Regions from separate parts of the Streptomyces sp. NPDC058145 genome, predicted to be linked through region 1. Evidence: riboswitches for the same ligand, from Rfam matches in the RefSeq annotation. Region 1 holds a riboswitch; each other region holds the start of a gene.
The links. Region 1 has a riboswitch for thiamine pyrophosphate ahead of thiC (phosphomethylpyrimidine synthase ThiC). Riboswitches for the same ligand answer to the same signal wherever they lie in the genome.
Positions count from the first base shown of each region.

Region 1 (10,441 bases):
CGATGACCACGGTGATCAGGCCGAGCCGTAGCGAGGTCTTCATCTCACGAACGTGCTTCTTGCGGGCCAGGTGGTAGGCGGCGATGCCCACCATGAACGCGCCACCGGTCAGGAAGGCCGCGGACAGGGTGTGGAAGGCCTGGCTGAGCGCGGTGTTCTGGGTCAGCACGGCCCAGAAGTCGGTCAGCTCGGCCCGCCCCCGCACCTTGTCGATCTTGTAGCCGACGGGGTGCTGCATCCAGGAGTTGGCCGCGAGGATGAAGTACGCCGACAGGATCGTGCCGATCGACACCAGCCAGATGCAGGCCAGGTGGATCTTCTTGGGCAGCTTGTCCCAGCCGAAGATCCACAGGCCGATGAACGTGGACTCGAAGAAGAAGGCGATCAGGGCCTCGAAGGCGAGCGGGGCACCGAAGATGTCACCGACGAAGCGCGAGTAGTCCGACCAGTTCATACCGAACTGGAACTCCTGCACGATGCCGGTGACCACACCCATCGCGATGTTGATCAGGAAGAGCTTGCCCCAGAACTTCGTCGCCCTGAGGTACTTCTCCTTCTCCGTGCGCACCCAGGCCGTCTGCAGGCCGGCCGTGAGAGCGGCCAGGGAGATCGTCAGGGGGACGAACAGGAAGTGGTAGACGGTGGTGATGCCGAACTGCCAGCGCGCCAGTGTCTCCGGCGCCAGAGCCAGGTCCACGTCGTCACTCTCCTTACTACGCCGTGGTACAGCGGCGGTTTGCTCCTTTTGTCACACACGTACGGGAGCAATCGGGACGCGCTTGTGAACGCGTTCACATTCACAAGCCATTATGACGCACTGATATTCGGCAATCGCAAGGGGGTACCCCTCGGGCTCCCCCGACCGAACCGGTCAAACGAGAAGGGCCCCGCACACGGCGGGGCCCAGCCGAAGCCGCCGGCATTCCAGCCGCGGCCGCCTGCTCTCAGTTCTCCTTGTGGAACGCCTCCGCGACCTTCAGGAAGATGTCGTTCGCCTCGGTCTCCCCGACCGTCACCCGCACACCCTCACCCGGGAACGGCCGGACCACCACACCGTGCTCCTCACAGGCCGCGGCGAACGCGACCGTGCGCTCCCCCAGCCGCAGCCACACGAAGTTGGCCTGGGTCTCCGGCACCGTCCACCCCTGGGCGCGCAGCGCGTCGACCACGCGCTTGCGCTCGCACACCAGCGAGCCTACGCGGCCCAGCAGCTCGTCCTCGGCCCGCAGTGAGGCGATCGCCGCCTCCTGCGCGAGCTGGCTGACGCCGAAGGGCACCGCCGTCTTGCGCAGCGCCGCCGCCACCGGCTCGTGGGCGATCGCGAAACCGACGCGCAGCCCGGCGAGACCGTAGGCCTTGGAGAACGTGCGCAGGACGCAGACGTTGGGCCGCTCCCGGTACAGCTCGACACCGTCGGGCACCTCGGGGTCGCGGATGAACTCGCGGTAGGCCTCGTCCAGGACCACGAGCACGTCCCTGGGCACCCGGTCGAGGAACCGTTCCAGCTCGGCCCGCCGCACCACCGTGCCGGTCGGGTTGTTGGGGTTGCAGACGAAAATCAGACGCGTCCGCTCGGTGATCGCGTCCGCCATGGCGTCCAGGTCGTGCACATCGCCGGGGGTGAGCGGCACCTGAACCGAGCGCGCCCCGTTGATCTGCGTGATGATCGGGTACGCCTCGAAGGAGCGCCAGGCGTACATCACCTCGTCACCGGGTCCACTGGTCGCCTGGATCAGCTGCTGGGCGACGCCCACCGAGCCGGTGCCGGTGGCGAGGTGGGCCAGTGGGACGGCGAAGCGGTCCGACAACTCCTCCATCAACCCGCTGCAGGCCATGTCCGGGTAGCGGTTGAAGTTGCAGGCGGCCGCGGTCACGCTCTCCATCACGCCGGGGAGCGGGGGATACGGGTTCTCGTTGGAGGAGAGCTTGTAGGCCACCGGCCCGCCGGCCGCGGCCGGCTTGCCCGGCTTGTAGGTGGGGATACCCTCCAGCTCGGCGCGCAGCTTGGGGCTCGTCTCGCTCACCGCAGTCCTCCTCGCGACCACCGGCGGCCCGTCGACGCCGCCGGCTTCCAATACTCCACACCTTATGAGGATTCGGCCCCGCTGCGAACAGGTGCGGGACGACGGGAGTCCAGCCTCTTCCGTCACACCGGCATCAGGGGCATCACCACACGAAGGCGTACGTACCCGGGGGCGCGCCGCACATATATCTACGCGCCGGTGGCTCGCGCCCTGGCGCGCATCCCTCGTGAAGGTGAGTTGAGACCTCTTCGAGACATCGGCCCCTTGGCAGGCCCACGCCCGTCGGCACGTCACGTCCTATCATTGGATCGTTCAACTACCTTGTTTTCCAAGGCAGTTAGGCACCTTCAGCCATGCAGAAACGTGCCTGTCAACGCGTGCATATGCGTCCGCACTACCCCACCGCATGAGCCCTACTATCGGCTCGCCATGACAGCAGCAGGGAAGCACCAGGTGAGCCGCGCGGAAACCTCACGTCGAGGCAGCCGACCGAGCCGGGCGGGCATCAGAGACGTGGCCGCCGCCGCCGGGGTCTCCATCACGACCGTGTCCGACGCCCTCAACGGCAAGGGCCGGCTCCCGGACGCCACCCGGCGCCATGTCCGCGAGGTCGCCGACCGGCTGGGGTACCGCCCCTCGGCCGCCGCCCGCACCCTCCGTACCGGCAAGTCGGGACTGATCGGCCTGACCGTGACGACGTACGGGGATGAACCTTTCACCTTCACGGAATTCGCCTACTTCGCCGAGATGGCCCGGGCCGCCACCTCCGCCGCGCTCGCCCGTGGCTATGCCCTGGTCATCCTGCCCGCGACTTCCCGCCACGACGTGTGGTCCAACGTCGCCCTGGACGGCACGGTCGTCATCGACCCCTCCGACCAGGACCCGGTGGTCAGCGAACTCGTCCGGCAGGGCCTGCCGGTCGTCTCCGACGGCCGCCCGGCCGGCTCGCTGCCGGTCACCGCCTGGGTCGACAACGACCACGAGGCCGCCGTCCTCGACATCCTCGACCACCTCGCCGACGCCGGCGCCCGCCGCATCGGCCTCCTCACCGGCACCACGACGGACACGTACACCCATCTGTCCACCACCGCCTACCTGCGCTGGTGCGAGCGGGTCGGCCAGGAACCGGTCTACGAGGCCTACCCCGCGCACGACCCGTGCGCGGGCACCGTCGCCGCCGACCGCCTGCTCGCCCGGCCCGACCGGCCCGACGCCGTGTACGGCCTCTTCGACCCCAACGGAACCGACCTCCTCGCCGCGGCCCGCCGCTACGGCCTGCGCGTCCCCGACGACCTGCTGCTGGTGTGCTGCAGCGAGTCCACGGTCTACGCCAACACCGAGCCGCCCATCACCACGCTCTCCCTGAAGCCGCGCCGGATCGGTACGGCCGTGGTGCAGCTGCTCATCGATGCCATCGAGGGCGTCGAGTCGGACCAGCCCGTCGAACAGGTGATACCGACCGAGCTGATCGTGCGTACCTCGTCCCAGCGACGTCCTCCGCGCACGACCGTCAGCCCGCCGCGAGCCCCGGAGAAGGGGTAGCGGGCGGATCGCCGCCCGGCCGGTGACCGCAGAGCACGCGGTGGCCGCCACCGGGCGGTGGGACCTGAAGGGTCCGGAGCGGCAAGGTCAGACCTGGCACGACCCGCCCGGCCCACGGCCCGCGGCTTCGTTCGCCCCCGGACGGGCCGGCCGGCCGTCGCGCCGTACGGCCCACCGGCGCCGGGCAACCGGTCCGAACCATGTCCAAACGGGACGAAAGCCGCAGCGAACTGGAGTCTCGCTCCGATTCACCACCCCTGGGTCATCACACGGAACGACGCGCATTCCTATGATGGGCCCACGACACCGCGGGCCGCTGCGACCAGGCAGTCCGAAGCGGTGCAGCTGCGGCGCGATGGTGGAGGGGTCTGATGACTCAGGGGGCCGGTCAGGGACCCGAGGTGGAGCGGACGGCGACGTTGCGCGACTTCCGGGTGCCCGCGTACGTCAACGAGACCGGTCCGTACGTCCGCACCCACCCCGGTGACACCGTGCCGCCCATGGACGAGGCCTATCCGGAGGGCTACACGCCCACCCAGCGCGACCTGCCCGTCATCAACCGTGGCGACACGCTGCAGGTGTCCGTCGAGCCGGGCCCCGCGGCCCCGGACCCGCAGCCGTCGGCCGGCCCGGGCCCGCTGTACGTCGTCGGTGACGTCCACGGCTACCTGGACGAACTGCTGGCCGCCCTGGGGGAGAAGGGGCTGGTCGACGCCGACGGTCAGTGGAGCGCGGGCACCGCCCGGCTGTGGTTCCTCGGTGACTTCACCGACCGCGGCCCCGACGGCATTGGCGTCATCGACCTGGTCATGCGGCTGTCCGCCGAGGCGGCCGCGGCGGGCGGCTACTGCAAGGCCCTCATGGGCAACCACGAGCTGCTGCTGCTCGGCGCGAAGCGGTTCGGCGACACCCCGGTCCACTCCGGCGCGGGTACCGCCACCTTCCAGGCGGCCTGGCTGCTCAACGGCGGCCAGAAGACCGACATGGACCGCCTCCAGGACCACCACCTGCAGTGGATGTCCCGGCTCGACGCCGTGGAGGAGGTCGACGGGCACCTGCTCATCCACTCCGACACCACCGCCTACCTCGACTACGGCGACTCGATCGAGGCGGTCAACGACACCGTCCGCGAGACCATCACCCGCAACGACGCGGACGAAGTCTGGGACCTGTTCCGGAAGTTCACCAAGCGGTTCTCCTTCCGGGACGAGGGCGGCGCGGAAGCCGTGCGCTCCCTCCTCGATACGTACGGCGGCACCCGCGTCGTTCACGGTCACAGCCCCATTCCCTATCTGCTCGGCGAAGTCGGCTCCGAGGAGACCGAGGAGGACGACGGCCCCTCGGTGGAGGGACCGCACATCTACGCCGACGGGCTCGCCATCGCCATGGACGGCGGCGTGACCATGGCCGGGAAGCTGCTGGTCCAGCAACTTCCCCTGAATTCCTGAGCGTTCGCGGGGCTGATCGAGCCCGACCGGATGCGCCCAGGTCGGCACGCAATTTCCGGCAATCCCCTGTCACCGCGTGGCGTCACGGCTCTACCATCGGCTTATCCGTAGCAGGCTCCCCTCCGTTTCTGCCCGACGGCTCGCCGGCGTGCGAGCCCCAAGCCCTACGGAGCATCGGGGGATGCACATGAACAGCGTTCCGCAGCACCTGCTGAGCGAGGACCGCCAGGAATTCGAGCGGATCCTCGATGAGGCGCTGCGCTCCGCACCCCAGCGACCCGAACTGGCCGCTGTCGGACAGCGGCTCAACCCGGAACAACTGCGCACCATGGCACTCAACGCCACCGTGCTCATCACGGCGGCCGCGGCGACCGAGTACCAGCACTACGTGAAGGTCCGCGAGGAACTGCGCCGCCCCGCGCAGTCCATCCCTTCGGCCGCCGACGACACCGGTTCCGCGGAGCCGGGCGCGGACCCGGTGGGGCTCGCCACCGCCCTCGGCGAGGCCGCCGAGACCACCGGCGCGGGCGCCGTCGCCGTGATCGCGGTGCTGGCGCCCGTCCTCGCCGGGACAGCCGCGGCGATCTTCCTGCTCGTCGGCTACATCCTGAAGATGCTGGTCCCCGGTCAGGCCTTCGCCCAGACCATGCTCACCGCGGGCTGGGTGTTCGGCGCCGTGACCGCCGCCGCGATCCTCGTCGCCGGTGCCGGGCTGCTGCTCACCGCCCTGCGCAACAGCGCCGCGGCGGATGCCCGAGCGCACGACGCGGCTGACGAGGAGGTGGCCAGGGCCAGAGAGGCCTGGCGGGAGGCCCTGCTGGAACGCGGCGTCCTGCCGTTCCTGCGGGACGCGCTCGCCCAGCCCGGTACGGCCCCACTGCACCGCACGGCACCCTCGGCCCCGACCGGCCGCATGCCGCGCCTCGGCTACGGCCGTCCCGGTTTCAGCAGCCCGGACGACGGCTCCGTCTCCGACCGTCCGAGCTTCAGCAGTCCCGACTACACCAGCCCCGACTTCGGCGGCCCGGAACACCAGCCGGAATAGCCGGCTCGCGGCCCCTCACGGGGCGCCTGCCGGGCCCCGGTCGGTGCCCGGCAGGGACGGTGCCGGCGGCACGTCGCCGGTCTCACCGCGCCGCCCGACGCCCGGGGCCTGGCACGCCCCGGGCCGACGGCCGTCACGGCCGGATCAGTCGGCGATCGGCAGGTACACCCGGTTGCCCGACGCCGCGAACTCCTTCGACTTCTGAGCCATGCCCTCCTCGACCTCGGCCCGGCTGCCGCCGTGTTCCCGGCGAATGTCCTGGGAGATCTTCATGCTGCAGAACTTCGGCCCGCACATGGAGCAGAAGTGGGCCGTCTTGGCCGGTTCGGCCGGCAGGGTCTCGTCGTGGAACTCCCGTGCCGTGTCCGGGTCCAGGGCGAGGTTGAACTGGTCCTCCCACCGGAACTCGAAGCGGGCGTCGGACAGCGCGTCGTCCCACTCCTGCGCGCCCGGGTGCCCCTTGGCGAGGTCCGCCGCGTGGGCGGCGATCTTGTAGGTGATGACCCCGGTCTTGACGTCGTCACGGTTGGGCAGGCCCAGGTGCTCCTTGGGCGTGACGTAGCAGAGCATCGCCGTGCCCCACCAGGCGATCATCGCGGCACCGATGCCGGAGGTGATGTGGTCGTACGCCGGCGCGATGTCGGTCGTCAGCGGGCCGAGTGTATAGAACGGAGCTTCATCGCAGATCTCCTGCTGAAGGTCGATGTTCTCCTTGATCTTGTGCATCGGGACATGGCCCGGGCCCTCGATCATGGTCTGTACGTTGAAACGCCTGGCGATCCGGTTGAGTTCCCCGAGCGTGCGCAATTCCGCGAACTGCGCCTCGTCGTTGGCGTCCGCGATCGAGCCGGGCCGCAGACCGTCGCCCAACGAGTACGTGACGTCGTAGGCGGCGAGGATCTCGCAGAGCTCCTCGAAGTTCTCGTACAGGAACGACTCCTTGTGGTGCGCCAGGCACCACGCGGCCATGATCGAGCCGCCCCGCGAGACGATGCCGGTCTTGCGGTTGGCGGTGAGCGGCACATACGGCAGGCGCACGCCGGCGTGGACGGTCATGTAGTCCACGCCCTGCTCGGCCTGCTCGATGACGGTGTCCTTGTAGATCTCCCAGGTCAGTTCCTCGGCCCTGCCGTCGACCTTCTCCAGTGCCTGGTAAAGCGGAACGGTGCCGATGGGCACGGGGGAGTTGCGCAGCACCCACTCGCGGGTGGTGTGGATGTTGCGGCCGGTGGAGAGGTCCATGACCGTGTCGGCACCCCAGCGGGTCGCCCAGGTCATCTTCTCGACCTCCTCCTCGATCGAGGAGGTGACCGCGGAGTTGCCGATGTTGGCGTTGACCTTCACCAGGAAGCGCTTGCCGATGATCATCGGCTCGATCTCCGGGTGGTTGACGTTGGCCGGCAACACCGCGCGGCCCGCCGCGATCTCCTCACGGACCACCTCGGGAGAGACGTTCTCCCGGATGGCCACGTACTCCATCTCAGGCGTGATCTCGCCCCTGCGCGCGTACGCGAGCTGTGTGACCGCCTGGCCTTCACGACCGCGGCGTGGCTGACGCGGGCGCCCGGGGAACACCGCGTCCAGGTTGCGCAGCCCGCCACGCGGCGAGGTGTGCTTGATCCCGTCATCCTCGGGGCGGACGGGGCGGCCCGCGTACTCCTCGGTGTCACCGCGGGCGATGATCCAGGTCTCCCGCAGCGGCGACAGCCCCCTGCGGACATCGGTCTCGACGAGTGGATCGGTGTACGGGCCCGATGTGTCGTACAGCGTGACCGACTGCCCGTTGGTGAGATGCACCTGACGGACCGGCACACACAGGTCGGGGCGTGAACCCTCGACGTACGCCTTGTGCCAGCCGATGGACTTTCCGGCCTCCTGGGACTTCTCGTCCTGAACGGAGGCAGGCGTGCGTGCGTCCTTGTTGGTCATGAGACCTACTCCCTACGCCGGCATTACCCGGTAACAGGTTCGGCGGTCGACGCAGCGATTTCCGGCTGCGGATGTCTCCCGGGAAACCACGTTCCACGTGAAACATCGCGTATCCGGAGGTCAGCGCCCTCTCAGCCCGGTGCTCCGAGCTCCCGCGTGTGCAAAGGTGCCTCCACGCTAGCGTCAGTTCGGGCGCGGTGAACAGAGGGCCCCTTCGTTCTTGCGATGATCGGGCGGTGACCACGACGGAGCAGCACCCTTACCCGCCCTCGGAGCCGCCGCGCCAAGACGGCTCCGAACCAGGCCATGGTCATGGCCACTCACACGGTCACAGTCACAGTCACAGACCTGCCGCGCCCGTCTCGAAGCATCTGCGCAAGGTCATCGCGGCGATCCTCGTCCCGTTCACCGCGGCCGTCGTGGTCGGTCTGGTGATTTTGTGGCCCGAAGGAGCACCGCCGCACGAGCGCACCGGTGTCGGCTTCGACCGACAGACGCAGCAGGCCACGGTCACCCAGGTGGTCGAGCTGAGCTGCAAGTCGGTCAACGCATCGGGCGGTACGGCGGCGGGCGGCACCGCCGCTCGAGGAGACAGCTCGGCACAGCACGAGGCGAAGGGCGCCTGCAGGAAGGCGACGGTCCGGGTCGACACCGGCAAGGACGAGGGCCGGACCTTCACCGAGATCGTGCAGCCGGACCAGTCACGGCAGTTGCACCAGGGCGAGAAGGTCGTGGTCGCCTACGAGCCCTCGGCGCCGAAGGACCTGCAGTACTCGGTGACCGATGTGAACCGGAAGTTCCCCATGGCGCTGCTCGCGGGCATCTTCGCGCTCGCCGTCGTGGTGGTGGGCCGGCTGCGCGGGGTCATGGCCCTGGTCGCGCTGGCCGTGAGCTTCCTGGTGCTGACGTTCTTCATCCTGCCCGCGATCCTGCAGGGCTCGAACCCGCTGCTGGTGGCCGTCGTCGGGTCGAGCGCCATCATGCTCATCGCGCTCTACGTGTGCCATGGTCTTTCGGCGCGTACATCGGTCGCGGTACTCGGCACTCTGGCCTCCCTGCTGCTGATCGGCGTTCTCGGCTCCGGGTTCATCGACTGGGCCGCGCTGACCGGCAACACGGACGACAGCACCGGTCTGATCCACGGCCTGTTTCCGTCGATAGACATGAGCGGTCTGCTGCTGGCCGGAGTCATCATCGGTTCGCTGGGTGTCCTGGACGATGTGACGGTGACCCAGACGTCGGCGGTCTGGGAGCTGCACGAGGCGAATCCGGCGATGGGCTGGCGCGACCTGTACCGGGCGGGCATCCGGATCGGCCGCGACCACATCGCCTCGGTCGTCAACACCCTTGTCCTCGCCTACGCCGGCGCCGCCCTGCCGCTGCTTCTGCTGTTCTCGATCGCGCAGAGCAGCGTGGGCACGGTGGCCAACAGCGAGCTGGTGGCCGAGGAGATCGTACGGACGCTGGTGGGCTCGATCGGGCTGGTCGCCTCGGTCCCGGTCACCACCGCCCTCGCTGCCCTCGTGGTGTCGGCCGACCGGTCTGGGCCGGGCGGCGCCGTGGACGGCGGGGCGCAGCCCGTTCCGGCGCGCGGCGGCAGGGGGCGGCGGCGGAAGCGCTGAGAGGCGCATCCGCCGGGACACCACCGAAGAAGCGTTCCTGCGGTGTCCCGGGCGGCAGTACGTGAGCGCCCGGCGCCCCGCTGCCACAAGCCCTCAGCCGGCGCTCTGCTCCTCGGCCAGAATGCGATCCAGAGCCTCGTCGAGGTGGGCGTCGAAGTCGGCCAGCGCGCCCTCCTGGCCGAGCGGCACCAGCTTGTCCGTGCGGTCGAGGAAGGCCACGAGCGGCGGCGTCGAGGAGCGGAACAGAGCCTGGTCGCTGCCCACCTGAAGCCGGATCAGCACCTCGCCCAGCACCTCGGTGTCGGCGGGTGCGATGTGCACATCGCCCTCCCCGCACGGCCGCCCGACCCCGTCGATCAGCAGTTCCCTCCCGAAGGCCCAGGTCACCGGGGCGTCACCGGGCAGATGGAAGGTGAGCCGCACGGCGTAGGGATCACAGGTCTCGTAGCGCAACTCCACCGGGATGCGGAAGGAGAGCTCCTCGGACACGAGAAAACTCATCATGACTTCTGCCTGTACGGATTCGCGCATCGCCTACCCCGTCATATGACGTCGACTGGCCGGGAATGATCCCCCTCGACTGTGCATCAAATCTTGCTCAACGTGCACGACAGATCACAAGGAGTGAGTTTTCAGATACTGATAGAGAGCGACAGCGCGCCCAGATGTCTCCCGATCCCGGCCTGCAGACGCAGGGCGGCGGGCAGCAGCTGTTCGCTCTGATGTACGGGGAGTGAGATGGCCATCGTGGCCGCCGTCGTGCCGACCGTGATGGGGATCGCCGCACAGACCGTCCCGAGCGCGTACTCCTGCCGCTCCACCACCGGCTCC
Region 1 is NZ_JBHVUH010000004.1:303,810-314,250, reverse strand. Features, by position in the region: gene ACFVVO_RS11395 (cytochrome ubiquinol oxidase subunit I) at 1-697, opposite strand, end outside; gene hisC (histidinol-phosphate transaminase) at 945-2,024, opposite strand; gene ACFVVO_RS11385 (LacI family DNA-binding transcriptional regulator) at 2,454-3,566, shown strand; gene ACFVVO_RS11380 (metallophosphoesterase) at 3,938-5,014, shown strand; gene ACFVVO_RS11375 (hypothetical protein) at 5,196-6,059, shown strand; gene thiC (phosphomethylpyrimidine synthase ThiC) at 6,204-7,988, opposite strand; TPP riboswitch at 7,981-8,154, opposite strand; gene ACFVVO_RS11365 (YibE/F family protein) at 8,225-9,610, shown strand; gene ACFVVO_RS11360 (SsgA family sporulation/cell division regulator) at 9,704-10,141, opposite strand; gene ACFVVO_RS11355 (IclR family transcriptional regulator) at 10,243-10,441, opposite strand, start outside.

Region 2 (10,441 bases), on a different contig from region 1:
ACCCAGACCCCGCCGGCCGGGGTCTCGCCGTAGCCGCCGGTGGCATACGGCTCCTGGCCGTAGCCCTGCTGGCCGTACTGCTGCTGGCCGTAGCCGGCGTCGTAGGCGGTGCCGCCGTAGCCCTGGCTGCCGACGTACGGGTCGGAGTAGTTGGCGTAGCCCTGCTGGCCGCCGGTGTCGTAGCCGTAGTTCTGCTGACCGTAGCCCGAGTAGTCGTAGGCGTAGTTCTGGTCGGCGCCCTGGGGCTGGGCCGCGGCCGCGTAGGCGGTGTCGCCGTAGACGCCGTAGGAGCCGGTGTCGTCCGGGAGCGGCTGGGGCTCGTAGACGGCGGTGGCCTCGGCGGCGGACGGCTCGGCGGAGCGGGCCGGGGTGAAGACGTCGTCGCGGTCGTAGTCGTCGCCGTAGCCGGCGTCGTCATGGCCCTCGCCGGCCTCCAGGTCGGAGACCTCCAGCGTCGAGTCATGGCGCTCCGCCCTGCCGCGACGGCGCTTGCTGCCGTCGCTCTCCGCCTCGTCCTCGGGACGCTTGACCGCCCAGCCGGCGGCGAAGCCGCGGCGGAAGGACAGCGTGACGTAGGTCTGGCCGAGCGCGAAGGCGATCGCGCCCGCGCCGATGACGACGACCGAAGGCATCAGCACACCGACGACGACGCCGAGGAAGCCGGCGAAGGCGAGCAGCCGCCAGCGCAACCGCGCCTTGTACTGCAGCAGCACCTCGCCGAGCAACCACAGTGCGACGACGCCGAACGCGATGTAGAGGACCGTCCAGCCCATGTACGCCCCTCTCCCAGTGGCCGCTACGCAGTGTGTCGTATCGCGGTGCGGCCGGTCTAGGCCTGCGGGGGGTGGTGCAGGCCCAGGTTCTCGTAGATTTCCAGAGTCGCCGTGGAGTTGTTGAGCGTGATGAAGTGCAGTCCGGGCACTCCTTCGGCCAGCAGCCGTGCGCAGAACTCCGTGGCGAACTCGATACCGATGGAGCGTACCGCCGCCGGATCGTCCTTCGCTGTGAGGATGCGCTCTTTCAGGGCGCCCGGGAACAGCGCGGTGCTGAGCTTGGGCACCCGCTCCAGCATCTTCACGCTGGTGACCGGCAGGATCTCGGGGATCACGGGTGTCTCGCAACCCGCGGCCTCGACCCGGTCGCGCAGCCGCAGATACGACTCCGGCTGGAAGAACATCTGTGTGATGGCGTAGTCGGCGCCCGCGCGGCACTTGTCGACGAAGTGCCGGACGTCGGCGTCCCAGTCGGCGGAGCGCGGATGCATCTCGGGGAACGCGGCGACGCCCACGCAGAAGTCGCCCGACTCCTTGATGAGTCGCACGAGTTCGGCCGCGTACTCCAGACCCTGGGGGTGCGGGACCCACTCGCCCATCGGATCGCCGGGCGGGTCGCCGCGCACGGCGAGCATGTTGCGGATGCCGGCGTCCGCGTACTGGCCGATGATGTTGCGCAGCTCGGCGATGGAGTGGTCGACCGCGGTGAGGTGGGCGACCGGTGTGAGCGTCGTGTCGACGACGATCTGCTCGGTCTCCCGGACCGTGGTCGTGCGGGTGGTGCCGCCGGCACCGTAGGTGACGGACACGAAGTCCGGCGCCATCGCCTCGACCCTGCGCAGCGCGTTCCACAGGTTCCGCTCGCCCTGGGGCGTCTTCGGCGCGTAGAACTCGAACGAGTACGTCGTCTTGCCGGTGGCGAGGATGTCGCGCACGGTGCGTGCGCGATCAGTCCTGGTGGATGCGGTTCCGAGGGCCATACCCGCAGGTTAGTCAGGGGTGGGCGGTACCCCAACCGAACGCCGGTCATTTGCCCGATTTGCCGCTTCCTCGTCCACTCCTTGGACAGAAATCCGGACAGGGCCCGCCCCGGGCCGTACCCGTCCGCGGCGCCCCTACCGCTGCCGCAGCCGCTTTGCGAACCGCGCCGCGGCGTCACCAGGGTCGTCGGCCTCGGTGATCGCGCGGACCACGACCACCCGGCGGGCGCCCGCGTCCAGCACCTGCTCCAGGTTGCCGTGGTCGATGCCGCCGATGGCGAACCAGGGGCGCTCGGTGCCCAGGCCCGCGGTGTACCGCACCAGGCCGAGGCCCGGGGCGGGCCGGCCGGGCTTGGTCGGGGTGGGCCAGCACGGGCCGGTGCAGAAGTAGTCCACGCCCTGCTGGACGGCGGCCGCCGCGGCCTCGGACTCGGTGTGCGTGGAGCGGCCGATCAGCACGCCGTCACCGAGGACGGCGCGGGCGGCGGGCACGGGGAGATCGCCCTGCCCCAGGTGGAGCACGTCGGCGCGGGCGGCGTGGGCGACGTCGGCCCGGTCGTTGACCGCGAGCAGCTTGCCGTGCCGGGCGCAGGCGTCGGCGAGAACCTGGAGGTGCTCCAGCTCCTCGGCGGCCTCCATGCCCTTGTCGCGCAGCTGCACGATGTCGACACCGCCCGCCAGGACCGCGTCCAGGAACTCGGCGAGGTCGCCCTGCCGTCCGCGGGCGTCCGTGCAGAGGTACAGGCGGGCGTCGGCGAGTCGGTCGCGGGCGGTGTCGGACATGAGTGGGGTCCCCCCGGGTCGGCGTCCATGGGCGTGCGAGCGGGTGGCGTACGGACCGGGGCCGGTACGCCACCGCGCGGTGCGGGTCGGTTCAGAAGGCGAGCGCCTGGGCGCGCCGCTTCACCTCCGTGCCGCGATTCTCGCTCAGGGCCTGCGCGGGGGTGCCGGGCAGGGTCGGGTCGGGGGTGAAGAGCCACTCGATCATTTCTTCGACCGTGAAGCCGTCGTCACGCAGGAGCGTCAGGGTCCCGGACAGGCCCTTGACGACCTTGTCCCCGTCGATGAAGGCGGCGGGAACGTGCAGCGCCCGGTTCTCACCTCGGCGTACGGCGATGAGCTGGCCCTCCTTGATCAGCTGCCGCACACGCGTCACCTCGACATCGAACTGTTCGGCGATGTCGGGGAGGGTGAGCCAGCCGGGGACGAGTGCATCGATCTTTGCGTCAATCTCGGTCACGGGATCTAGCCTGCCATCCGCCACTGACAGTCGGAAGCCAGGCCGGTCCGCGTGGGGGGACACCCCGCTAGTCGAGGGTGGCGTTCTTCAGGGGCCTCGCCGGGTCGGCCAGGGCCTCGGGGTCCATGCGGCGGCCCGCCTCGATCAGCCGCCGGCCCTGGGCCAGGTCGCGGGGCCGGCCCACGGCCAGCAGGGCCACCAGCCGGTCCTCGCGCAGCCAGCAGACGGACCAGGCCGGGCCCTCCGGCCGGCCGCGCCACACCATGCGGTCGGCGGCGGCGTGGTGACCCGCGTACTGGACGAACCGGCCGAACTGCTCCGACCAGAAGTACGGCACCGGGTCGTAGACCGCGGGGATCTCGCCGAGGATGTTCGCGGCGACCGTGCGCGGCCCCTGCAGGGCGTTGTCCCAGTGGTGGACCAGCAGCCGGGCGCCGTAGCGGGCGGACGGGAAGGAGGCGCAGTCGCCGACGGCGTACACGTCCTCGGCGGAGGCGCGCAACCGGTCGTCGGCCAGGACCTCGCCGTGCGCGCCCAGCTCGATACCGGAGCCGGCCAGCCAGGCGGTGGCGGGGCGGGCGCCGATGCCGACCACGACGGCGTCCGCGGGCAGCCGGGTGCCGTCGTCGAGCAGCACCGCGCCGGGCTCCACGCGCTCCACGCGCGCGTCGGTGCGCAGTTCGGCGCCGCTGTCGGCGTACCAGGAGGTCATGGGTGCGGCGACCTCGGCGGGCAGCGCGCCGGCGAGCGGCCGGCCGGCGGCCTCCACGACGGTCACGGCGCAGCCGGCCTCGCGGGCGGCGGTGGCGAACTCGGCGCCGATCCAGCCGGCGCCGACGACCACGATGTCGTGCTGCCGGGCCAGCACCGGCCGCAGCCGTTCGGCGTCGTCCAGGGTGCGCAGCAGATGCACGCCGGGCACGCCCTCGGTGCCGGGCAGCGTGATCGGTTCGGCGCCGGTGGCGAGGACCAGGACGTCGTACGGCACGGGACCGGCCTCGGTGTCCAGCTCGTGGTCGGCGGGGCGCACGCCCAGCGCCTCGCAGCCGAGCCTGAGTTCGATGCCGAGGGACTCGAAGTCCACGTCGAAGGCGGAGCCCTCGGCCGTGCCGAGGAGTACGGCCTTGGACAGCGGCGGCCGGTCGTAGGGCTGGTGGGGCTCGGCGCCGATCAGGGTGACGGTGCCCGTGAAGCCCTGTTCCCGCAGGGCCACCGCGGTCTGCACCCCGGCCATGCCCGCGCCGGCGACCACCACGCGCCGCCGCGGCGTGCCCTGCTGTGCTGTCTGCTCGCTCACCCGATCACCTTAGACAACTGACGGAACGTCAGTCAGTGGGCGTGCTCGGTGACCTGCTCCACAACGCTGGTCCCGGCGCCCGCTTGCGACTCCCACTCCCAGGTCTCCTCCAGCCGCACCCGCCCGTCGGGCAGTTCCACGACCGCCGACACGCAGTGTCCCGAGGAGGTGGTCCCGTCCCGCTTGAGCTGCACGTACCGGAAGTCCAGCCGGTCACCCTCCCGGGTGCCGACCAGGTGGCCGCGCACCACGTCGCCGCCCGCGTACTCGGCCCAGATCTCGCCGTCCTGCTCGTGGTAGGCGAAGCGGGTGCGCGTACCCACCTGACCCGGGGCCTGGTCCGCCACCGGGGCGAGGACGAGCCCGTCGAGAGATCTGCAGGGCGGGGCGCAGCCCCTCCCTCGAGGTCGGTGGGGGGAGACGGGCGGGCGGGCCATGGGGCGGGGCTCCTTACGAGGTCGGGGCGCCGAGGGCTAGGGTGGCCACGGTACAAGCACTCGCGGGAGCCCGGACGCACCGGGCTGAGAGGGAGGCTGGCGGCCTCCGACCGTACGAACCTGATCCGGGTCATGCCGGCGAAGGGAGGGGCTGGACGCCCATGCCGTCACGTACGTCCGACGTCCTCGTCATCGGGGGCGGGATCATCGGCCTGGTCACGGCCTGGCGCGCCGCGCAGCGCGGGCTCGCCACGGCCGTGGTGGACCCCGAGCCCGGCGGCGGGGCCGCGCGGGTCGCGGCGGGAATGCTGGCCGCGGTCACCGAACTGCACTACGGCGAGGAGAGGCTGCTCGCCCTCAACCTGGAATCGGCCCGCCGCTACCCGGACTTCGCGGCCGAGCTGACCGAACTGACGGGTCGTGACCTGGGTTACCGGCGCTGCGGCACGCTCGCCGTGGCGCTCGACTCGGACGACCGCGCCCATCTGCGGGAGCTGCACGCCCTGCAGCGGCGCTCGGGGCTCGACTCCGTGTGGCTGTCGGGGCGGGAGTGCCGGCGCCTCGAACCCATGCTCGCGCCCGGGGTGCGGGGCGGGCTGCGGGTCGACGGCGACCACCAGATCGACCCACGACGGCTGGCGTCCGCCCTGGTGGAGGCGTGCGAACGGGCCGGGGTGGTGTTCCACCGCTGCTGGGCCGAGCGGCTCGACGTCGCCGGGGGCCGGGCCGCCGGGGTCACCGCCGCGGACGGCACCCGGCTGGGCGCGGGACGGGTGGTGCTCGCCGGGGGCAGCCTCAGCGGGCGTCTCGCGGGCGTCCCGGACGATCTGCTGCCCCCGGTGCGGCCGGTGAAGGGGCAGGTGCTGCGGCTGACCGTGCCCCGGCGGTACGCGCCGTTCCTGAGCCGCACCGTGCGGGCCGTGGTGCGCGGCAGCCAGGTCTACCTGGTGCCCCGGGAGAACGGCGAGCTGGTCGTCGGCGCGACCAGCGAGGAGCTGGGCTGGGACACCACGGTGACCGCGGGGGGCGTGTACGAGCTGCTGCGCGACGCCCATGAGCTGGTGCCCGGGATCACCGAGCTGCCCCTCACCGAGACCCGGGCCGGTCTGCGCCCCGGCTCCCCCGACAACGCCCCGCTGCTCGGCCCGTCCGGGCTCGACGGGCTGCTGCTGGCCACCGGGCACTACCGCAACGGTGTGCTGCTCACGCCGGTCACCGGGGACGTCATGGCCGAGCTGCTGGCCGGCGGCGAGCTGCCGGAGGCGGCCCGTCCGTTCACCCCGGAGCGCTTCGGCGCCGTACTCGTGGAGCAGCCCGCATGAGCATCTGTGTCTCGGTCAACGGCGAACGCCGGGAGATCGCCCCGGGCACCGCGCTGGACGCGCTGGTGAAGACCCTGACCGCGGCGCCCTCCGGGGTGGCCGCGGCCGTCAACGAGACCGTCGTACCGCGCGCGCGGTGGGCGGCCACCGCGCTCCTCGACGGCGACCGTGTCGAGGTACTCACCGCCGTCCAGGGAGGCTGACCATGACCGACGATCCCTTCGTGGTGGGCGGGGTGCCCTTCGGGTCCCGGCTGATCATGGGCACCGGCGGCGCGCCCAGCCTGGACGTGCTGGAGCGCGCGCTGGTCGCCTCCGGCACTGAGCTGACCACGGTGGCGATGCGGCGGGTCGATCCCGGGGTGCACGGCTCGGTGCTGTCGGTGCTGGAGAAGCTGGGCATCCGGGTGCTGCCGAACACCGCGGGCTGCTTCACCGCCGGGGAGGCCGTGCTGACGGCCCGGATGGCACGCGAGGCGCTGGGCACCGACCTGGTGAAGCTGGAGGTCATCGCCGACGAGCGCACCCTGCTGCCGGACCCGGTGGAGCTGCTGGACGCGGCGGAGACGCTGGTGGACGACGGGTTCACGGTGCTGCCGTACACCAACGACGATCCCGTGCTGGCGCGGAAGCTGGAGGACGTGGGCTGTGCGGCGGTGATGCCGCTGGGCTCCCCGATCGGCTCCGGGCTCGGGATCCGCAACCCGCACAACTTCCAGCTCATCGTGGAACACGCGCGCGTGCCGGTGATCCTGGACGCGGGCGCCGGTACGGCCTCGGACGTCGCCCTGGCGATGGAGCTGGGCTGCGCCGGTGTGATGCTCGCCTCCGCCGTGACCCGGGCCCAGCGGCCCGAGACGATGGCCGCGGCGATGAGGCACGCGGTGGAGGCGGGGCGGCTGGCCCGGCTGGCGGGCCGGATCCCGCGCCGGCACTTCGCCGAGGCCTCCTCCCCCACCGGGGGCCGCGCCGACCTGGACCCCGAGCGGCCCGCGTTCCGGGCCGGTCGTCAAACTCCCGTCGACCGCCCGTAGGGCGTGGTTCCCCCCGGGGACAGTCACAGGTCTGCTGCAGTCCGTCACCGGAACGGCGCAGCGTGCGGCGGTGTCCGTCGGTCCTCGTACACTCGCCTGCGTGGATACGACCCTTCAGGACCCGCTCGTCGGGCAGGTGCTCGACGGACGCTATCGCGTCGACGCGCGGATCGCCGTCGGCGGGATGGCCACGGTCTACCGGGCCCTGGACACCCGCCTGGACCGCGTGCTCGCGCTCAAGGTGATGCACCCGGCCCTGGCGGCCGACGGGGCGTTCGTGGACCGGTTCATCCGCGAGGCCAAGTCGGTCGCCCGGCTCGCCCACCCCAACGTGGTGCAGGTCTTCGACCAGGGCACCGACGCGTCGTACGTGTATCTGGCGATGGAGTACGTCGCCGGGTGCACGCTGCGGGACGTGCTGCGCGAGCGGGGGGCGCTGCAGCCCCGGGCGGCGCTGGACATCCTGGAGCCGGTGCTGGCCGCGCTCGGCGCCGCGCACCGGGCCGGGTTCGTGCACCGGGACATGAAGCCCGAGAACGTGCTGATAGGCGACGACGGGCGGGTCAAGGTCGCCGACTTCGGGCTGGTGCGGTCGGTGGACACGGTGACCAGCACCACCGGCGCCGTCCTCGGGACCGTGTCGTATCTCGCCCCCGAGCAGATGGAGCAGGGCACCGCCGACCCGCGCGTCGACGTGTACGCCTGCGGTGTCGTCCTCTACGAGATGCTGACCGGCGGCAAGCCGCACTCCGGGGACTCCCCCGCGCAGATTCTGTACAAGCACATCCACGAGGACGTGCCGCCGCCCTCCGCGCTCGTGCCGGGGCTGCCGCCGGACCTGGACGTGCTGGTCGCCTCGGCCACCGCGCGCACCCCGGACCTCCGGCCGGACGACGCCGCGGCGCTGCTCGGCCAGGTGCTGCGGGCCCGTGCCGGGCTCAGCGCCGGTCAGCTGGACGCCGTGCCGCCGCAGGCGCTGTCCGCGGAGCACGACAACGCCGGGGACCGTACGAGCGTGATCCCGCGCTCGCTGACCGTGCCCCGGCCGCTGCCCGTCAACGAGGACGAGGGTCCGATGGACGTCCAGCACACCAGCCGGCTGCAGAGCCCGCCGGTGCCCGAACGGCGGGCGCCGCTCCGGCCGGGACGCCGGCTCGCCGCCCTCGTCGCCGCCGTGCTGGTGGTCCTCGGCGTGGGCGCGGGGGTCTGGTACATCAACTCCGGGCAGTTCACCAAGGTCCCGCCGCTGCTGGCCAAGACCGAGGAGCAGGCGACGGCGCGGCTGAAGTCGTCCGGGCTCCACGTCAAGGAGATCAAGCGCGAGTACAACGACACGGTCGGCAGCGGCACGGTCATCAGCTCCGATCCGACGGCCGGGTCCCGCATCCGGGGCAACGGCTCCGTGAGCCTCGTCATCTCCCGGGGCCCGGAGATCGTGAAGGTGCCCGACCTGCGCGGGGTGCCGCTGGCCGAGGCGCGCTCGCGGCTGAGGTCGGCCGGGCTGGAGCCGGGCATGGTCAACCGTGCCTTCAGCGACGGCGTGGATCGGGGCTCGGTGATCAGCACCGACCCGGAGCCGGGCATCAAGCGGCACGCGGGCTCGGCGATCGCGCTCCTGGTCAGCAAGGGCAACCCGGTCGACGTGCCGGACGTCTCCGGCGAGGACCCGGACAGCGCCCGGCAGGACCTGGAGGACGCGGGGCTGAAGGTGAGGATCTCCGCGCAGCAGGTCAACTCCGAGTACGACAAGGGCCAGGTGGCCCGGCAGACCCCGAAGGCCGACAGCCAGGCCGCCGAGGGCGACACGGTGACGCTGACCCTGTCCAAGGGCCCGGAGATGGTGAGGGTGCCGGACGTGGTCGGGTCGAGTGTGGACGACGCCACGCAGCGTCTGGAGGCCGCCGGTTTCCAGGTGAGCAAGGACCGGGGCCTGCTCGGGCTGTTCGGCGACACCGTGAAGGAGCAGTCGGTGGACGCGGGCGAGAAGGCGCCCAAGGGGTCGACGATCACGATCACCATCCGCTGACCCGGTGAGCGGGGTCACCGGGGACCGCGGCCCGGCGGCGGCGGACGTCATGACACCCTGAACGGGTGACATCTCAGCCGTCCCGTGCCGCCGCCCCGCCCCTCTCCGGCCCCGCCCGCAACCCGATCGGCGGTCACGTTCCGGTGGCCGGCGGTCTGCACTCGGTGGGGCTGTCCTACGCCCGCGAACTGAAGGCCGAGACCGTGCAGGTCTTCGTCGCCAACCCGCGCGGCTGGGCCACACCGGCCGGGAACCCGCGGCAGGACGAGGCGTTCCGCGAGGCGTGCGCCGCGCAGTCGGTCCCGGCGTATGTGCACGCCCCCTATCTGATCAACTTCGGCTCGCACACCGAGGCGACCGTGGAGCGCTCGGCGGAGTCGCTCAGGCACTCGCTGCGGCGCGGGCGTGAGATAGGGGCGCTGGGCGTGGTGGTGCACACCGGCAGCGCGACCGGCGGGCGGACGCGCGAGGTGGCGCTGAAGCAGGTACGCGCCCACCTGCTGCCGCTGCTGGACGAGCTGACCCACGACGACGACCCGTTCCTGCTGCTGGAGTCGACCGCTGGGCAGGGCGCCTCGCTGTGCTCGCGCACCTGGGACTTCGGGCCGTACTTCGAGGCGCTGGACGCCCATCCGAAGCTCGGCGTCTGCCTGGACACCTGTCACATCTTCGCCGCCGGGCACGACCTGACCGGCCCCAGCGGCATGCACCAGACCCTCGATCTGCTGGTCGGCACCGTCGGCGAGGGCCGGCTGAAGCTGATCCACGCCAACGACTCCAAGGACGTGGCCGGCGCGCACAAGGACCGGCACGAGAACATCGGCGCCGGTCACATCGGCGAGGACCCGTTCCGCGCGCTGATGAACCACCCGGCGACGGCGGGCGTGCCGCTCGTCATCGAGACTCCCGGCGGCAAGGAAGGGCACTCGGCGGACGTGGAGAGGCTGAAGAAACTCCGGGATTCCTGAGCCTGAGCGGAATACCCCTAGGGGGTATGTGGTTCTCCTGGTCGCAGGAACCGTCCGTTCGGCATTGGGGGACCCCATGGAGCACACGGCACACACCGGGCACCGCCAGCAGCACGGCCAGGGCCACGACCACGAATCCGGGCACGACCACGGATCCGTCCACGGCCACGGCCCGGCAAGCTGGACGATGGCCGCGCAGGCCACCCTGCACTGCCTCACCGGCTGCGCCATCGGCGAGGTGCTCGGCATGGTCATCGGTACCGCGGCCGGCTGGGGGAACCTGCCGACCACGCTGCTGGCGATCGTCCTGGCCTTCTTCTTCGGCTACTCGCTCACCATGCGCGGGGTTCTCCGGGCCGGTGTCG
Region 2 is NZ_JBHVUH010000009.1:5,682-16,122, reverse strand. Features, by position in the region: gene ACFVVO_RS21035 (hypothetical protein) at 1-773, opposite strand, end outside; gene metF (methylenetetrahydrofolate reductase [NAD(P)H]) at 830-1,753, opposite strand; gene thiE (thiamine phosphate synthase) at 1,889-2,536, opposite strand; gene ACFVVO_RS21020 (Rv2175c family DNA-binding protein) at 2,628-2,993, opposite strand; gene ACFVVO_RS21015 (NAD(P)/FAD-dependent oxidoreductase) at 3,061-4,290, opposite strand; gene ACFVVO_RS21010 (hypothetical protein) at 4,323-4,727, opposite strand; TPP riboswitch at 4,780-4,891, shown strand; gene thiO (glycine oxidase ThiO) at 4,889-6,049, shown strand; gene thiS (sulfur carrier protein ThiS) at 6,052-6,252, shown strand; gene ACFVVO_RS20995 (thiazole synthase) at 6,255-7,082, shown strand; gene pknB (Stk1 family PASTA domain-containing Ser/Thr kinase) at 7,183-9,108, shown strand; gene ACFVVO_RS20985 (deoxyribonuclease IV) at 9,174-10,076, shown strand; gene ACFVVO_RS20980 (DUF4396 domain-containing protein) at 10,153-10,441, shown strand, end outside.
Region 2: it holds a riboswitch for thiamine pyrophosphate, as region 1 does, so the genes downstream of both, thiO (glycine oxidase ThiO) here and thiC (phosphomethylpyrimidine synthase ThiC) in region 1, are expected to answer to the same signal.

Region 3 (10,441 bases), on a different contig from region 1:
CCGGATCGAGCAGGCTCCCGAGGCATTGAAACGCCTGCGAGGGCAATAAGAAGGCAAAGCCAACGTGCGTTGCGGGCATATGCATTGACACTTCTTATGGAACGCTTATAGACCTGTGTGTCTCTTGGGGGTGCTGGGATCTCATCTCATCCATGTGCCTCAACACCCCCTCTACCCCCCGCAGTTATGCACTCTGTAAAGGACAAACGTGTCCATAACTCGCCGTAACGCACGTCGTTCCGTGCGCATCCTGGGCGTCGCCTCCGCCTCCGCCGCGCTGGCGCTCGGTGTCGCGGGCTCCGCCTCGGCCTGCAACATCCGCGACTTCACGGCCGTGGCCGGCTGCACCGGTGAACAGGGCCAGATCACCGTCACGGACACCGACGCCTCCGGCACCAACGCCACCGTCACCGTCTACGAGAAGACCGACGCCGGCGAGACGAAGGTCGGTCAGAAGGACGTCCAGGGTTCGGGCGGCGCAGGCACGCCGGTCGTCTTCGACGTGGACTGGAAGGCCAGCACGACCTACCGCATCCACGTCGACGTCAAGACCCAGCGGTTCGACGTCAACGATGACATCAAGCCCGACCTGACGACCCCGGCCACGGCCTGCAAGAAGGAGGAGTCCTCCTCCCCGAGCGCGCCGGCGAGCCCGTCGTCGAAGCCGTCCCCGTCCGCCCCGGAGGAGTCCGCCACGCCGACTCCGTCTGAGTCGGAGAGCAGCACCGCCCCGGCGGGCACCTCGAGCAACGCGCCGTCCCCGGCGGCCGGTGACTCGAACCTGGCCGAGACCGGTGCGAACTCCAACACCGGCATGATCGCCGGTGTCGCCGGCGCGCTGGTCGTCGTCGGCGGTGGCGCGGTCTTCTTCGGCATGCGCCGCCGTGGGGCGAAGAACGGCGGCTGACGCCCTACTTCGCACACCCCTCGTGCAACACCGCGGCCCGTCCCCGTATCCCCGGGGGACGGGCCGCGGTCGTGCTCAGCCGAAGCTGGTCCGCTCGAGCCAGAACTCCAGCACCGCGCGCTCGCCCAGCACTTCGAGACCGGGCGCGTCCAGCGGCAGCCTGCGGTAGAAGGCGAGCAGCACCGAGGTGAGCGGGCCGCGCAGGGCGACGGTGGCCTTCTCGTGGCCGCGGCGCCGGCCGACGCCCTCCTCGCCCAGTTCGACGATCCACTCGGCGTTCAGCGCCGGGTCGGTGTCCGTGGCGTGCAGGTGGATGCCATGCCCGGGGCCGCGCAGTTCCGCCGCGGCCGGATGCGCCGCGTTCCGCTGGACCCACTCCACGAGCTGGAGCCACTCGTCCAGCGCGTCGGCGGCGATGTCGGGCGCCACCTCGTAGGGCAGGCCGGCCGCGAGCGTCGCGTCGGCGCGGTGGCGGCGAAATCAGCGCGGAGGTCACCACGGCCCTCAACTGCTGTACCTGACGGTCGATTTCGTCGCAGTACCGGTCATGTGCGAGCAAGGTCGTGCCCTCACCCCAGGCACGCGGTGATCACCCGAGCACGACGATCTCGGCCGCGTCGAACGCGAGCCCCACCTCGGCCCCGGGCTCCGGCGCGGCCCGGAGCGCGCAGGCCGCCTCCAGGGGCGGGCCGCCGTCCCGGGGCAGCAGCCGGACGGCCACATGGGTGCCCTTGAAGGTACGGGCGGTCACCGCGCAGGGCAGACCCTCGTCCGCCGCCACGAGCCGCACACCCGCGGGCCGGACCAGCAGCGGGCGGTCGCCCTGGGGCGAGCCGTCGGGGACGGGCAGCTTGCCCCAGGGGGTGTCCGCGGCGCCGTCGGAGACGGTCGCGGGCACCACGTTCTCGAAGCCGAGGAACCGGGCCACAAACTCGTCCGCGGGCCGCTGCCAGACCTCCAGCGGGGTGCCGGACTGGGCGATCCGCCCGTCCCGCATCACGACCACCCGGTCGGCCAGCGCGAACGCCTCGCCCTGGTCGTGCGTCACGGCGAGCACAGTGGTACCCAACCGGCGGAAGAGTTCGCGGAGTTCGACCACGAGCCGGTCCCGGAGCGAGCGGTCGAGCTGGCCCAGCGGCTCGTCCAGCATCAGCAGCCGGGGCCGGGGCGCGAGCGCCCGGGCCAGCGCCACCCGCTGCTGCTCGCCGCCGGACAGCCCGGCCACGGCCCGCCGGGCCGCCCCCGGCAGACCGACCAGCTCCAGCAACTCCCCCACCTCGGTGTCCCGTTGCCCCTTGCCGACCCCGTGCATCCGCAGCCCGAAGGCCACGTTGCCGCCGACGTCCCGCTGCGGGAAGAGCTGGTGGTCCTGGAACATCAGCCCGACACCGCGCTTGTGCGCCGGCACGCCCGCCTGGTCCCGGCCGCCGAGCAGCACCCGCCCCGAGTCCAGCGGCTGCAACCCGGCCACCGCCCTGAGCAGCGTCGACTTCCCGCTGCCGCTGGGCCCGAGCACACACACCACCTCGTGCTCGGCGACGTCGAGGCCCACCGCGTCGAGCACGGCCCGTCCGCCCAGGCGCACGGTCGCGGCCTCGAGGCTCAGCAGCATCAGAACTCCCCCGTCCGGTCCGTGCGCAGCCGCTCCAGGACCAGCAGCGCGGCGGCGCACACCACCATCAGAATCGTGGACAGGGCCATCGCCTGCCCGTAGTTGAGCTCCCCGGGCCGGCTCAGCAGCCGGGCCACGGCGACCGGAAGCGTCGGGTTGTCGGGCCGCGCGATGAACACGGTCGCCCCGAACTCCCCCAGCGACACCGCGAAGGCGAACCCGGCCGCGACCAGCAGCGCCCGCCGCACCAGCGGCAGGTCGACCTCCCGCCACACCCGCCAGGGCGAGGCGCCGAGCACGGCCGCCGCCTCCCGCAGCCGGCCGTCCACCGCCCGCAGCACGGGCAGCATGGTCCGTACCACGAAGGGGGCGCCGACCAGCGCCTGGGCGAGCGGAACGAGGATCCAGGACTGCCTGAGGTCCAGCGGCGGCCGGTCCAGGGCGATCAGGAAGCCGAAGCCGACGGTGACGGCGGAGACGCCGAGCGGCAGCATCAGCAGCGCGTCGAAGCCGCGCACCAGCCGTCCCGCGTCCCGGCGGGCCAGCGCGGCGGCGGCGAGACCCCCGATCAACAGGGCGATGGCGGTGGCGGCGACGGCGTACTCCAGGGAGGTCCACACGGCGTGCAGCGGCGCCACCAGGAAGGTGCCGCCGTCGGCGTCGGTCAGCGCCCGGTAGTAGCCGAGGCCGGGTGCGTCCAGGGAGCGCTGCACGAGGACGGCGAGCGGCAGCACGAGCAGCAGCACGACGGTGAGCAGGACGCCGGCGAGCAACGCCCACTGCCCGGCGCCACGCGGCCGGCGGGCGGTCACCTTCGGGTCGACCAGACGCAGGGCGCTCTCGCGCCGCCTCACCGTCCAGGCGTGCACGGCGAGGATCGCGCCCACCGCGACGAACTGGAGAAGGGTCAGGACGGCCGCCGTGGAGAGGTCGAAGACCTCCGAGGTCTGCCGGTAGATCTCCACTTCCAGGGTGGAGAACATGGGGCCGCCGAGGATCTGCACCACGCCGAAGGAGGTGAAGGTGAACAGGAAGACCATCAGCGCGGCGGCGGCCACGGCGGGCGCGAGGGCGGGGAGGGTGACCTTCCGCCACGCCGTCAGCGGTGAGGCGCCCAGCATCCGCGCGGCCTGTTCCTGCCGGGGGTCGAGCTGGGCCCACAGCCCGCCGACGGTCCGTACGACGACCGCGTAGTTGAAGAAGACGTGCGCCAGCAGGATCGCCCACACGGTGGTGTCCAGCCGTACGCCCCACAGGTCGTCGAGCAGCCCGCCGCGTCCGACGAGCGCCAGGAACGCCGTGCCCACGACGACGGTCGGCAGCACGAACGGGACCGTGACGACCGCCCGCAGCAGATGTTTGCCGGGGAAGTCGAGGCGGGCGAAGACATGGGCGGCGGGCAGCGCGAGCAGCAGGGTGAGCGCGGTGGAGGCGAGCGCCTGCCAGGCGGTGAACCACAGCACGTGCCGGATGTCCGGCTGGGTGACGACGTCCGCCATCCGCCCGAACTGCCAGACACCGTCCGCCTTCAGCCCGCGCGCCACGATCGCGGCGACGGGCCAGGCGAAGAACACGGCGAAGAACGCGACGGGCAGGGCCATCAGCCCCAGCCGCGCCGCGCTCCCGCGCGCGGTGCCCTCGCGGGCCGCTACCTCAGTACGAGCGACGTCCACGACTTGACCCAACTGTCACGGTTGGTGGCGATGGCGCCGGGGGCCATGGTCTCGGGGTTCTTGGCCTGCGGCCCGTACTTCGCGAAGTCCGGCGGCACCGCCGCGCCCTCGCGCACCGGGTAGACGAACATGTTGAGCGGCATGTCCTCCTGGAACTCCTTGGTGAGCAGGAAGTCGAGGAACGCCTTGCCGCCCTTGGTGTTCTTCGCGTTGCTCAGCAGGCCCGCGTACTCGGTCTGCCGGAAGCAGGTGCCCTGGGACACCCCGGTGGGGGCGGTGCTGGGCCGCTTCTTCGCGTAGATGACCTCCGCGGGCGGCGAGGAGGCGTACGACACCACCAGCGGCCGGTCGCCGCCGGCCTTCCTGCCCTCCGACGACCCGGAGAACTCCTGGTAGTAGGCCTGCTCCCAGCCGTCGACGACCTTGACGCCGTTGGCCTTGAGCTTCTTCCAGTAGTCCTGCCAATTGTCGTTGCCGAACTTCGCGGCGCTGCCCAGCAGGAAGCCGAGGCCCGGCGAGGAGGTGGCGGCGTTCTCGGTGACGAGGAGGTTCCTGTACGCGGGCTTGGCGAGGTCGGCGAAGGACTGCGGCGGGGTCAGCTTGTGCTCGCTGAAGTAGGCCTTGTCGTAGTTGACGCAGATGTCGCCGGTGTCCACGGGTGTGACGCGGTGCTTGTCCTGGTCGACGCGGTACTGGGGCAGTACCAGGCCGGAGCCCTTCGGCTCGTAGGACTGGAACAGCCCGTTGTCCAGGGCGCGGGAGAGCAGGGTGTTGTCGACGCCGAAGAAGACGTCGCCCTGCGGGTTGTCCTTGGTCAGCAGCGCCTTGTTCACGGCCTGCCCGGCGTCGCCGCTCTTGAGGACCTTGACCTTGTACCCGGACTTCTTCTCGAAGTCCTTCATGACGCTCTTGGAGACGAGCCACGAGTCGTGGCTGACGAGGGTCACGGTCCTGGAGTCGGCGGCGGAGTCCTTGGCGTCGCCCGACCCGCACCCGGTCAGCACGGGCAGGGCGAGGAGGCCGAGCCCGGTCGCCACGGCCACGAGGGTCTTGTTGTGCACTGGATGTCCTCCTGGGGTTGGCCAGGAAGAGACGCGGCCCTGCCCGGGCTCCACGGGGAAGTCCGGGCAGGGCGCAACAGCTTGAGTGATGACCGAACTTCCTACCCAGAATGACCTGGGCGAGGTTCAGAGGGTCTGCGGCCCGGTTGCCGCACTCTCAGCGCTGTGGCGCTCCCCTGTCGGAATATGCAGATGTGTTGACGTGGCCAGATTATCGCTCGGTCGCCGCGAGCTGACCACAGGCCCCGTCGATCTCCTGCCCCCGGGTGTCCCGGACCGTGACCGGTACGCCATGGGCCGCGATCGCCTCCACGAACGCCTTCTCGTCCTCGGGCCGCGAGGCGGTCCACTTCGAGCCCGGCGTCGGGTTCAGCGGAATGAGGTTGACGTGCACGGGCCTGCCCCTGAGCAGCCGGCCGAGCCGGTCGCCGCGCCAGGCCTGGTCGTTGATGTCCCGGATCAGCGCGTACTCGATGGACAGCCGGCGCCCGGACTTCGCGGCGTACTCGAAGCCGGCGTCCAGCACCTCGCGCACCTTCCACCGCGTGTTCACGGGGACGAGGGTGTCACGCAGCTCGTCGTCGGGGGCGTGCAGGGAGATCGCGAGCCGGCACTTGAAGCCCTCGTCGGAGAACCGGTGGATGGCCGGGACCAGCCCGACCGTCGACACGGTGATGCCGCGCTGCGACAGCCCGAGCCCGTCGGGAGCGGGGTCGGTCAGCGCCCGGACGGCACCCACGACCCGCTTGTAGTTGGCGAGCGGCTCCCCCATGCCCATGAAGACGATGTTGGAGAGCCGCGCGGGCCCGCCCGGCACCTCTCCGTCCCGCAGCGCCCGCATCCCGTCCACGATCTGGTGCACGATCTCCGCGGTGGACAGGTTGCGGTCCAGCCCGGCCTGCCCGGTCGCGCAGAACGGGCAGTTCATCCCGCACCCGGCCTGCGAGCTGATGCACATGGTGACCCGGTCCGGGTACCGCATCAGCACGGACTCCACGAGCGTGCCGTCGAACAGCCGCCACAGCGTCTTGCGGGTCGTCCCCTGGTCGGTCGACAGATGCCGCACGACGGTCATCAGCTCGGGCAGCAACGCTTCCCGCAGTCTGCCGCGCGCGGCGGCGGGGATGTCGGTCCACTCCGCCGGGTCGTGCGCGTACCGCGCGAAGTAGTGCTGCGACAGCTGCTTGGCACGGAACGGCTTCTCACCGATCTCGGCCACGGCGTCCTTGCGCTCGGCAGGCGTGAGATCAGCAAGATGCCGCGGCGGCTTCTTGGCTCCGCGGGGGGCGACGAAAGTGAGTTCTCCGGGCTTGGGCATGGTGGTACCAGTGTCGCAGATCCAATCGGGTGACCTGCGGCCGTCGCTCGCCACGCCTGTGGTGAGGAGCCGTCACCGTTCGTCACGAGCGACACCGGACGGCCCGAAGACGGCCCAGCGGTGATCATCGGTGAAGCCGCACGGCTCTACGCCGATGAGTGGACCGTCTCCATCACCGACGTCACATCGCTCACCCGCTGCATCCACGCGCACGTACAGGACGCAGAACCTCGACGCCGCACGGCAACTGCCGCCCACCCCGGGCCGGAGCCCGCTGCAATGGGCACTGGAGCGGACCGGTTCCGGGCAGGAGAAGCGCTCGGGCACCGCGTGGTTCACGGGGTGTGTCCGAAGCCGCTCGAGTGGATGACGCGGCCGTGACGGCGGTGTCCGTGGCGGTCCGGGTGGCGGTGCAGGGCGACGAGAGCGGCGTCGTCGTTGAGGCGTCCGCGGGTGTGGGAGAGCAGATCGCGGTGGATGTGGTGGAGCAGCGATTCGGGGCCGGTCCTGTTCCACTGGGCGACCCGCGTCTCCAGGGGGTAGAAGCGGCCGTCGCGGTCGCGGGCTTCGATGACGCCGTCCGTGTAGAGCAGCAGGGTGTCGCCCGGCTCGAAGGAAGCCGCGTCGATGGCGTACGCCTCCGGTCCCGTTTCCGTGGTCCCCAGCGGTGGTGCGGGGTGCAGGCTGGGGACCGTGAGGGTGCTGTTCGGACTGAGCAGCAGCGGAGGGGGGTGGCCGCAACTGATCATCCGGATGGTGTGGTCGTCGTCGGGGAGTTCCAGCAGCAGCATGGTCGCGAAACGCTCGCCGGCCTCCGCGGTCGGCTCGAAGTCGGCCAGGTACCGGGTCACGCTGTGGTCCAGCGTGGTGGCCAGGTCGGGAAGGGTGGCGTGGCGGTGGGCGGCCTCGCGGAAGGCGCCGAGGAGAAGGGCGGCCTCGCCGATGGCGGACAGCCCCTTGCCCCGGACATCACCGATCATGATGCGCACGCCGCCGGTGACGCGGGTGGCCGCGTACAGGTCGCCGCCGATCTTCGCTTCGTCCTCGGCGGCCAGGTACAGACAGGCGATCTGCAGGGGCCCCATACGCTCCGGCAGCGGCCACAGCAGGCCGTGCTGTGCGGCCTCGGCGACCGACCGCACCTGGGCCAGTTGGCGCTGGCGGCGCTCGCGCATCAGGCAGAAGACCACGCTCAGGGCCGAGAGCACCGCCAGGGCGAGAATCTGGACCAGCACGTTGCGCGAGAAGAGCACGCCGAAGTGCCAGCCGATGTACGCCTGTGCCGCCACCGCCAGGGAGCCGATCACGCCAGTGAGCCACGCGCCCGTGAACGAGGCGGTGATCGCGGGGGCGATCACGAGCAGCGGGCCGAGATGGATGTCCTCCGGGACCAGCTGGTCGACCGCCGTGATCACGACGATGAGGACGATCGGAATCAGCAGCAACGCGTGACTCGACCGCCGTAGCTGCCACATACCGGCTGAGCTGTCCTCAGCTTTCACATCTCCCACATTGCCACCGTCGAGGACGCCCGACGAGCAGACGCCACGGCGCCCGGGGCACACATGCCGGCCGAGGGCGTCGGCGCCGGCCGTTTCGTCACGACAGCCCTGTCCGGGCCGGGAACGACGGTCAGGACAGCGAGGACACCGGCCAGGGCGACCAGTTGTAAAACACTCGCTCAACATCGCACCGGCGCCCGGGTCCACTCTCCTCCCCACCTGTGAAGTTCTGCGGGTGAACGGTCGGGTTTCCTGGTCGGGTCTTGCCGGGCCGGGCGTGCTGCCGTAGCAAGGTGCTCCATGAACCTTTTCGGCCGCAGCCCTTTCCAGCGGCGTCTGGAGGCGCCCGCCTCCCCCGCCACGCACCCCGCCTCGGCGTCCGGTGCCACCGCTGTCCTGCCCGATCCCGGACTGGCGTCCCTCACCGGGGAGTGGGCGATCGACCCCGCGCACAGCAGGATCGGGTTCTCCGTGCGGCACGCGATGGTGACCACGGTGCGCGGTGCCTTCACGGAGTACGAGAGCAGGCTCTACTTCGACGCCGGTGACCCGGCCCGCTCCCGGGCCGACATCGTGATGTACACGGCCAGCGTGGACACCGGGGTGGAGCAGCGCGACGCCCATCTGATGGGCCGCGAGTTCCTGGACGCGGCGACGTATCCGCGGATGACCTTCACGAGCAACGCCGTACGGCTCGCCGGCGAGGACGTCTACCGGATGACCGGCGACCTCACCATCAAGAACGTCAGCCGCCCCGTCGACCTGGAACTCACCTACATCGGTCATGTGACGGACCCGTTCGGCTACGAGCGGGTCGGCTTCGACGGCACCACGACCATCAACCGGTGCGACTGGGGTCTGACCTACGACGCCAGGCTCGCCCAGGGCGGGGCCATGGTGAGCGAGAAGGTCCGCCTCCAGTTCGACATCGCCGCCATCCGCACCACCTCCTGAACTCAGCGCGTACGACGACGGGCCCCACCCTGTGGCCAGGATGGGGCCCGTCTTCCGTGCGCTCCGGGCGGCTCAGGCGGAGCCGACGAACAGCACCAGGAGGAGCCAGACCACCGGCGCGGTCGGCAGCAGCGAGTCCAGGCGGTCCATGATGCCGCCGTGACCGGGGAGCAGGGTGCCCATGTCCTTGATGCCCAGGTCGCGCTTGATCATGGATTCGCCGAGGTCCCCGAGGGTGGCGCTGGCGGCGACGGCGAGGCCGAGGAGGAGGCCCTGCCACCAGCGGCCGTCGTCGATCAGGAACTGCATGCACAGCGCGCCCGCGACCATGGCGAACAGCACCGCGCCGAGCAGACCCTCACGGGTCTTGCCGGGGCTGATGCGCGGGGCGAGCTTGTTCTTGCCGAAGCGCCAGCCGACGGCATACGCGCCGGTGTCGCTGACCACCGTCAGGAGCAGGAAGGTCAGCACACGCCAGGAACCGTCGTCGGCGGTGAGCATCATCGCGACGAACGTGGCCAGGAACGGCACGTAGAACGCCGCGAAGACACCGGCGGTGACGTCCTTGAGATAGCCCTCCGGCGGTTCCGTCATGCGCCAGACCAGTACCGCGAGCGCGGTCAGCGCCATCGCGACCCACGCGCCCTCGGCGCCGCGGACGTACCCGGCGGCCACCATCGCCGCACCGCCCACCGCGAGCGGCACCAGCGGCGCCCCGATGTCCTTGCGCTCCCGCAGCCTGCTGGTCAGCTCCCACAGCCCGACGACCACAGCGACCGCGATCACGCCCACGAAGACGGCCTTGACGACGAACAGGGACGCGATGATCACCACACCGAGCCCGACTCCGACGCCTATCGCGGCGCTCAGGTCGCGGCCCGCGCTCTTCTTCTGCGGCGCGGGCGCCGGCTGCGGGGCGTCGGGCATGGGCTCCGGATTCTGCGTCTCGTTGCGGAACAAGGGGCCACTCAGCCGAGCGGCCCCCCGGTCGTCGTCCTGGTCTCCGCCATGCGCGGGTACGTCGGGCACGATGGGCATGGGGCGAGTCTGCTGCGCCTCAGGCGCATCGTACGCGGGACCCGCCGGGGCAGCCCCCTGGACAGGCCCACCCTCGGTGGGCCCCCAGTAGCCGGTCTGCCCCGCCGTTGGCGGCGCCCCCCAGGAAGAGTGGCTCATCAGACTTCGAGCAGCTCCGCTTCCTTGTGCTTCAGGAGCTCGTCCACCTGAGCGACGTACTTCGCGGTGGTGTCGTCGAGCTCCTTCTCCGCACGGCGGCCCTCGTCCTCACCGACCTCGCCGTCCTTGATCAGCTTGTCGATGGCGTCCTTGGCCTTGCGGCGCACCGAGCGGATCGACACCCGGGCGTCCTCCGCCTTGCTCTTGGCGACCTTGATGTAGTCGCGGCGGCGCTCCT
Region 3 is NZ_JBHVUH010000011.1:233,286-243,726, reverse strand. Features, by position in the region: gene ACFVVO_RS25705 (LOG family protein) at 1-49, shown strand, start outside; gene ACFVVO_RS25700 (LAETG motif-containing sortase-dependent surface protein) at 209-907, shown strand; partial or broken gene ACFVVO_RS25695 (hypothetical protein) at 983-1,378, opposite strand; gene ACFVVO_RS25690 (ABC transporter ATP-binding protein) at 1,497-2,519, opposite strand; gene ACFVVO_RS25685 (ABC transporter permease) at 2,519-4,120, opposite strand; gene ACFVVO_RS25680 (thiamine ABC transporter substrate binding subunit) at 4,168-5,253, opposite strand; TPP riboswitch at 5,334-5,441, opposite strand; gene rlmN (23S rRNA (adenine(2503)-C(2))-methyltransferase RlmN) at 5,465-6,571, opposite strand; gene ACFVVO_RS25670 (PP2C family protein-serine/threonine phosphatase) at 6,907-8,046, opposite strand; gene ACFVVO_RS25665 (YceI family protein) at 8,374-9,027, shown strand; gene ACFVVO_RS25660 (phosphatidate cytidylyltransferase) at 9,100-10,203, opposite strand; gene frr (ribosome recycling factor) at 10,203-10,441, opposite strand, start outside.
Region 3: it holds a riboswitch for thiamine pyrophosphate, as region 1 does, so the genes downstream of both, ACFVVO_RS25680 (thiamine ABC transporter substrate binding subunit) here and thiC (phosphomethylpyrimidine synthase ThiC) in region 1, are expected to answer to the same signal.